3 regions of the Oscillibacter sp. GMB15532 genome follow, and region 1 is predicted to be linked to each of the others. Evidence: riboswitches for the same ligand, from Rfam matches in the RefSeq annotation. Region 1 holds a riboswitch; each other region holds the start of a gene.
The links. A riboswitch is a leader RNA that binds a small molecule or an ion and turns the genes downstream of it on or off. The one in region 1 is predicted to bind lysine.
Positions count from the first base shown of each region.

Region 2: another riboswitch for lysine. It lies ahead of ABVS15_RS12655 (Na+/H+ antiporter NhaC family protein); the one in region 1 lies ahead of ABVS15_RS01615 (transporter substrate-binding domain-containing protein).
Region 3: another riboswitch for lysine. It lies ahead of dapA (4-hydroxy-tetrahydrodipicolinate synthase); the one in region 1 lies ahead of ABVS15_RS01615 (transporter substrate-binding domain-containing protein).

Region 1 is NZ_JBEVTO010000001.1:352,290-354,549, reverse strand. Features, by position in the region: gene ABVS15_RS01615 (transporter substrate-binding domain-containing protein) at 29-928, opposite strand; lysine riboswitch at 1,079-1,248, opposite strand; gene ABVS15_RS01610 (phosphatase PAP2 family protein) at 1,525-2,088, shown strand; gene ABVS15_RS01605 (EAL domain-containing protein) at 2,085-2,260, shown strand, end outside.
Region 2 is NZ_JBEVTO010000010.1:113,613-115,872, reverse strand. Features, by position in the region: gene ABVS15_RS12655 (Na+/H+ antiporter NhaC family protein) at 1-1,207, opposite strand, end outside; lysine riboswitch at 1,273-1,448, opposite strand; gene ABVS15_RS12650 (DUF523 domain-containing protein) at 1,529-1,960, opposite strand; gene ABVS15_RS12645 (DUF3783 domain-containing protein) at 1,957-2,260, opposite strand, start outside.
Region 3 is NZ_JBEVTO010000004.1:11,206-13,465, forward strand. Features, by position in the region: gene ABVS15_RS05800 (response regulator transcription factor) at 1-546, opposite strand, end outside; lysine riboswitch at 791-956, shown strand; gene dapA (4-hydroxy-tetrahydrodipicolinate synthase) at 1,067-1,954, shown strand; gene dapB (4-hydroxy-tetrahydrodipicolinate reductase) at 1,951-2,260, shown strand, end outside.

The DNA of each region.
Region 1 (2,260 bases):
TTCAGCGGGCGCGCCCGGACAGGGAGGCTCAGGCCCCGATGGGCTGCACCGCCACGGCCTGCGCCATCAGGTCGTTGAAATCGTCGGCAGTCATGCCGGAGAGGACGGAGTTCATGGCGTCCTTCAGCACGGTGTTGCCCTTCATGACGGAGATGCCGATGTTCACGTCCTCGTCGGACACTTCAAAGTCGTCACCGGAGCCGGAGAAGTCCAGCAGCTTGAAATCGGGATAGGCCACCATCGCGCCCTGTGCGGTGGGCATATCGGTGCACACAAAGTCCACCGCGCCGGTTTCCAGCGCCATCAGCATGGCGGGGGCGGATTCCGCAGCCGTGCGGATATCGGCCCCTTCAATCTGGGGCAGGCAGGTTTCATACCAAATGGTGCCCTGCTGGCTGGTGCAGGAGCCGCCGGCAAGGTCGCTGATGCCCTTGGCGTTTGCAAAGGCACTGTTTGCCTTGGTCAGGCATATGATGGAGGCGTACAGATAGGGGCCTGCAAAGTCCACCTGCTCCGCCCGCTCGGCGGTCATGGACTGGCCCGCGATCACCGCGTCCACGGCGCCGGACTGAACGGCGGGTACCAGAGATTCCCACTCCAGCCGGACAATTTCCAGCTCCCAGCCGTTGGCCTCGCAGAGCTTTTTGGCCATCATCACGTCGTAGCCGTTGGCGTATTCACTGGTGTCCCGGATGGGAACAGCGTCGTTGGAGTCATCCGGCTGGGACCAGTTGTAGGGCGCGTAGCCGCACTCCATGGCCACGGTCAGCACCCCGTCCTCCACGCCGGAGGGGACCGCGCCGTCGGCGGAGGACGCGGAGGAACCGGCAGCCGCACCGGAGCCGGAGGCCGCCGGGGCAGAGCCGCCGCAGGCGGCAAGAGACGCAGTCATGGCCAGAGCCAGAACAAGAGCAAAAAACTTCTTCATAAAAGATCCTTCCTTTCAACTCAACCAATGGTATTTTGTGGCGGCGGGCACTGAATATCCCTCTCCCCACGCCGCAAAGGAGAACGACAAAAAACGGGCCGCTTTGACGCAAAGCGACCCGTGGAAAAAGCAGGCAGAACTGCCCGATTCAGCCATGATAGCGCTTCACAAAAAATGTGACAGTCCGTCGGGTATTCCCCGCCGGCCCAGGTGTCTTGGAGCAGGCAGCTCCAAAATCCTTCGGCGACGTCCCCTTTCCCGCGGCGGCTGCCTGCCGACTTACTCACGGTACTGATGGACCTCGCGCCTCTATCTGAGCGATCCAATTTTGAGGTATCCTATCACGATATGAAGGGGATGTCAACTGTATTCCCAAATTTTTTTTGCATTTTTGTGCAAAACATAAAAATTGGTGGAATTTAGGGCAAAGCAATTGAAACTCGTTTGACTTTGGTGGAATTGCGCATAAATAATCCTTTTCAAAATTGGAAGCAGATGGTACAATGGCCACAGTGGACGACATTGCTTTGTACGGGGGCTTTGAAAGCTTTCCGGCGCAGCCGATTTTGCGCCGGCCGTATGGGAGAGGTGTGCGGGTGAGGGAGCTGGAATTCGGCGTTTTAAACTGGATACAGGAGAATTGCCGGACGGAGCTTCTGGACGGGTTGATGCCGCTGATCAGCGCGCTGTGCAATCACGGAGAAATCTGGATTGCGCTGGCGGCAATTTTGCTTTTTATGCGGAGATATCGGCGTACCGGCGCGGTTTTGGCGCTGGCGCTGCTTTTAGATGTGCTGCTTTGCAACGGGATTCTCAAGCCGCTGATTGCCCGGGTGCGGCCCTGCGACGTGAATCCGGCGGTAACACTTTTGATTTCCCGGCCGCAGGACTGGTCGTTTCCCTCCGGGCACGCGGCGGCGTCCTTTGCCGCGGTGGGCGCTCTGCTGTCGGAGAAGCGCGGCAGACTGTTGGGGCCCGTCTTGGTTTTGGCGGCCCTGATTGCTTTTTCACGGCTGTATTTATATGTGCACTGGCCCAGCGATGTGCTGGCCGGCGCGTCGCTGGGTTTGGCGCTGGGCTTGGCCGCCGGACATTTGATGCGGTGGGCAGATAAGAAAACGGGGCGGTTTCGTCCCGCCGGAGGAGAGGGAGAGACGTGAAGGACACGCGGAAGAAACAGAAAATTCTTCTGGTGGACGGGGATGGAGAGCGCCGTCAGCAGACTGCCGGGGTCCTGCATGGCACGTTTTGCGTCACGTCCGCGCTGGACGGGGAAATGGCGGTGGACATCCTGCGGACGCGGCAGGATTTTGCCGCGATTGTGCTGCAATG
Region 2 (2,260 bases), on a different contig from region 1:
GCAGCAGAAGCTGGAAGCTCTGGGCAGAGTTCTGCACCACGGCGGCCACAAACTCCCGCGCGCCCAGAGAATCGGTCATGGCCTTCAGGCTCCACGCAAAGGTGAGAATCAGGATGGCCGGAACCATGGCCTTGAAGCCCTCCGGGATGCAGTCCATCATTTCCTTAAAGCTCAGCCGGCGGCGCAGCAGGTAAAACCCAATCGTAAACGCCAGACCGAAGGCACTGCCCAGCAGTAGGCCCACGGATGCGTCAGACCCGGAGAAAGCATCCACAAAGCTCACCCCGGAGAAAAATCCGCCGGAATAAATCATCCCCATGACGCAGAAGATCACCAGCACCACGATGGGCGCCACCAGGTCCGCCACGGTGCCGTTCTGCGATACGTTGATTTCATCCTCCGCGGCGTAGGGGTTTTTCCCGGAAAACAGATCTCCCTTGTCCGCATTGGCCTCATAGACTGCCATAGGGCCGAAATCCGCTTTCAGTACCACCAAGCCGATCATCATGACGATGGTCAGCAGGGCGTAATAGTTATAGGGGATGGCGCGGATAAACAGCGCAAGGCCAGACCCGTCCTCCACAAAGCCGCTGACGGCGGCGGCCCACGAGGAGATGGGTGCGATGATGCAAACCGGCGCGGCCGTTGCGTCGATCAGATAGGCCAGCTTCGCCCGGGAGACGTTGTGGCTGTCCGTTACGGGGAGCATCACACTGCCCACAGTAAGGCAGTTGAAATAGTCGTCAATGAAAATCAGAATCCCTAAAACAATGGTGGCAAGCTGTGCGCCCGCCCGGGTTTTGATGTTCTTCTGCGCCCAGCGGCCAAAGGCCGCAGAGCCGCCCGCCCGGTTCATCAGGCTCACCATGGCTCCCAAAATCACCAGAAACGCAATGATGCCCACATTATAGCCGTCGGAAAGGACGGAGACGATTCCGTCCTGAAACACGTGTGTGACAGTCCCCTCAAAGGAAAATCCGGACCACAGCAGCCCGCCGGTGAGAACACCCAGAAACAGTGAGGAATAGACCTCCTTGGTCACAAGGGCCAGCGCAATTGCCACCACCGGGGGCAGCAGGGACCAGATCGTCTCGTAAAACACGGGGGACGCACCGGTTCCCTCCCCGGCGGCCAGAACCGGAATGGTCAGCAGGGCCAACACCGCGGCGGCAAGAAGTGCCGCCTTTCGGCAGGGTTTGTTCCTCATGGAAGCTCCTCCAAAAAAATAAAGTCATGACCAAGCGTCATGACTTCATACCTCAAACCCGTACGAATCACGACAGCGCTCCGCCCCGCAGGGCGACAGTCCGGCGGATGTTCTCCGACGAACCGACTCCGTCCCCGTCAGGCCCCGGGAAACAAAGCCTCGGCGGCAGTCCCTTTCCCGTCTCCCCCTCTAAGCCTGTTTGGGAAACGCTACTTTTGACTGTCGCACCTCTATCATGCAATACGTTTGATTATAGCAAAGCTTCTATAAAAGTCAACCATTTGCGGCAAAAATCCGCCGATTCCCCCAATTTTCCACCCATCAGCCCAGCAGTTCTTCCAAACGGGACTCCCCGTATACAGGAATGCCCTCCGCCTTTAAAAGCGCCGCAGCCACGCCGTCTCCGGCGGTCAGTCCGCCGGAAAAGTATCCGTCGTGAAGCACACCGCAGCCGCAAGAGGGGCTGCGCTCCTTCAATAGCGCCGCCTCACAGCCAAACAGCCGCGCCAGCTCCAGCGCGGCCTGCGCTCCTCTTTCAAATTCCGCCGTCACATCAGCGCCCTCCCGGGTGAAAACGCGCCCCTCCCGACATTCGGCTGGCAGGCGGGGCGTTGGCAGTCCGCCCAGCTGCTCCGGACAGACCGGAACACATTCGTGCCGCTCCAGCAGCGCGCCGATCCCCTCAAGGCGCTTGGCCCCGCCGTCGTACCGGCAGGGCAGGCCAAGCAGGCATGCAGAAACCAGTAGCTTCATTTCTTCTCCGCCTGCTCCCGCTTGCGGGCCTCAATCTCCCGTCGCTCCCGCTGAAGCTCCGTAAACAGGGCGATGCCGTCCCACTCCTGATTCCATTTGGTCAGCACCGCCTTATAGCATCCTGCGCCCACGCCCGCCTGGCGCAGGGCGGTCAAAAGCCCGTCCAACTGCTGCTCCAAATCGCAGAAAACCATCATTTGGCCCCCCAACTTTCCGGAGAATACGCCCTCCCGGGCAGGTCGGGTTTCCCGCCCAGCCAGCGCACCCACAGGCGTACGCCATCCGTCCCGGAAGACGGGC
Region 3 (2,260 bases), on a different contig from region 1:
CAATCGGGTCATCAGACCCTCGCGGCTGACAATCCGGCCCCGGTTTTCCAAGAGCATCTGCAAAATTTTCAGCTCATTGCGGGTCAGCTCCACCTTCTCCGCCCCGGCGGTCAGCGTTCCGTCGGACAAATTCAGAACCGCCCCGCCGCAGGACAAAAGCTGGGCGGGTTCTCCGAAATCATAGGCCCGGCGCAGCAGCGCCTGCACCTTGGCGGTGAGGACGCTCAAATCAAACGGTTTTGCCAGAAAATCGTCTCCGCCCATGTTCATGGCCATGATCTGGTTCATGTCGTCTCCGGCGGAGGAGATGAACAGAATCGGGACCTTGGATACCCGCCGAATCTCCGTACACCAGTGATACCCGTTGAAAAATGGAAGAGACACATCCAGCAGCACCATCTGCGGCGCGGCGGCGGCAAATTCCGCCATCACATTCTGGAAATCCTTCACCCGGAGGACCCGATATCCCCAGCTTTCAAGATGCGCCTCCATAGCTCCGGAGATCACCGGGTCGTCCTCCACTATTAAAATACGGCAGCCGTTCAAATTCCGTACCTCCCTATGCGCTTGCCCGTCCCGCAGGGATTTTTGGAACGGCAAACCGCTGTGTTTTATGCGACCTAAAGACGCGTTTGCTCAAATACATAGTCTCAGGAGATAGTATAATCTATTTCCAATTTTAGCGCAACGCTTCACTTTTTGTCCGCCTGCCGCAGAATTTTGTGGATTTTTCCTCTCTGGGTCGGAAACTTGCTCTTGAATCCGGGCCGGAAAGATGCTATGATAACCCCAATAGGATAGAGGCGCGAATGAGACGGCGCTGCGGGAGCCGACAGGCAACGATCGCAGCGGAAGCGAATTCGCCGAACTGAATCGGCAGGTATGCCGTTTTGGTGGGTCCGGGGAGAATATCTCCGGGACTGTCCGTGGGAAACCGCGGGTGCGCTATCTGCTCACAGGGTACTTCCGCACGCTTTGTAGATTGGTGTGGGGGCGATTGTCGGTAGAGAGCGTTTTCTCTGCCGATTTTTTGTTGCTTAAACAATCAACGTATGGAGGAAACACTATGAAATTCGATCATGTACAGGGTTCAATCGTGGCCACGGTCACGCCGTTTCACGACGACGGGAGCGTCAATTTTGAGGTTTTGACCCAGCTTTTGGAGCGGCAGATTGCCGCCGGGACGGACGCCATTCTGGTTCTGGGAACCACCGGAGAATCCTCCACCATGACCCACGAGGAGGACGGCGCGGTGGTGGCCCACACGCTGAAAACGGTAAACGGCCGGGTTCCGGTGGTGGTGGGCAGCGGCTCCAACTGCACCGCTACGCAGGTGGAGTACGCAAAGCGCTATCAGGACATGGGGGCCGACGCGCTGCTGCTGATTACCCCCTACTACAATAAGACCAATGCCGAGGGCATGTATCACCACTTCGCCGACGTGGCGGACGCGGTGAATATCCCCTGCATTCTCTACAATGTTCCGGGCCGCACCGGCTGCGCCATCCCCGTGTCCGTGGTGGAGCGGCTGGCAAAGCACCCCAATATCGCCGCCATCAAGGAGGCCTCCGGCGATATGAGCTACGCCATGAAAATTGCCCACTGCATCGGGCCGGATTTTGCCCTCTATTCCGGAAACGACGACATCACTGTCCCCCTGCTTTCCATCGGCGGCAGCGGCGTGATCTCCGTGTACGCCAACGTGATGCCCAAGGAATGCCATGAAATTGTCACGGAATTTCTCCATGGCGACCGGGAAAAGGCGGTTGGGCAGCATCTGCGGTATTTGCAGGTGATGAACGATTTGTTTTTGGAGGTGAACCCCATTCCCGTAAAGACCGCTATGAACCTCATGGGCCTGAATGTAGGTCCCATGCGCCTGCCGCTCTATGAGATGAGCGGGGATGCAAAGCGGAAGCTGGAGGCCACCATGCGGGAGGCGGGTCTGCTGTGAAGCTGGTACTGATCGGACACGGAAAAATGGGGAAGCTGCTGGAGCAGCGGGCAACGGAGTTGGGCCACGAGGTGGTCGCCGCATTGGACCGGGAAAATCTTGCGCAGCTCGCCGCGCTTCCGGGGGCGGATATGGCTGTGGATTTTTCCCGACCGGAGACGCTGGGTGCGGTTGCCGCCTACGTCCGCCGCACCGGCACGCCTTTGCTCTCCGGTACCACGGGCTATACACCGAAGGAAATGGAGGAGCTTCGGGGGCTTGGAAGCGTTGCCCCGGTGCTCCACGCCGCCAATTTTTCTCTTGGCA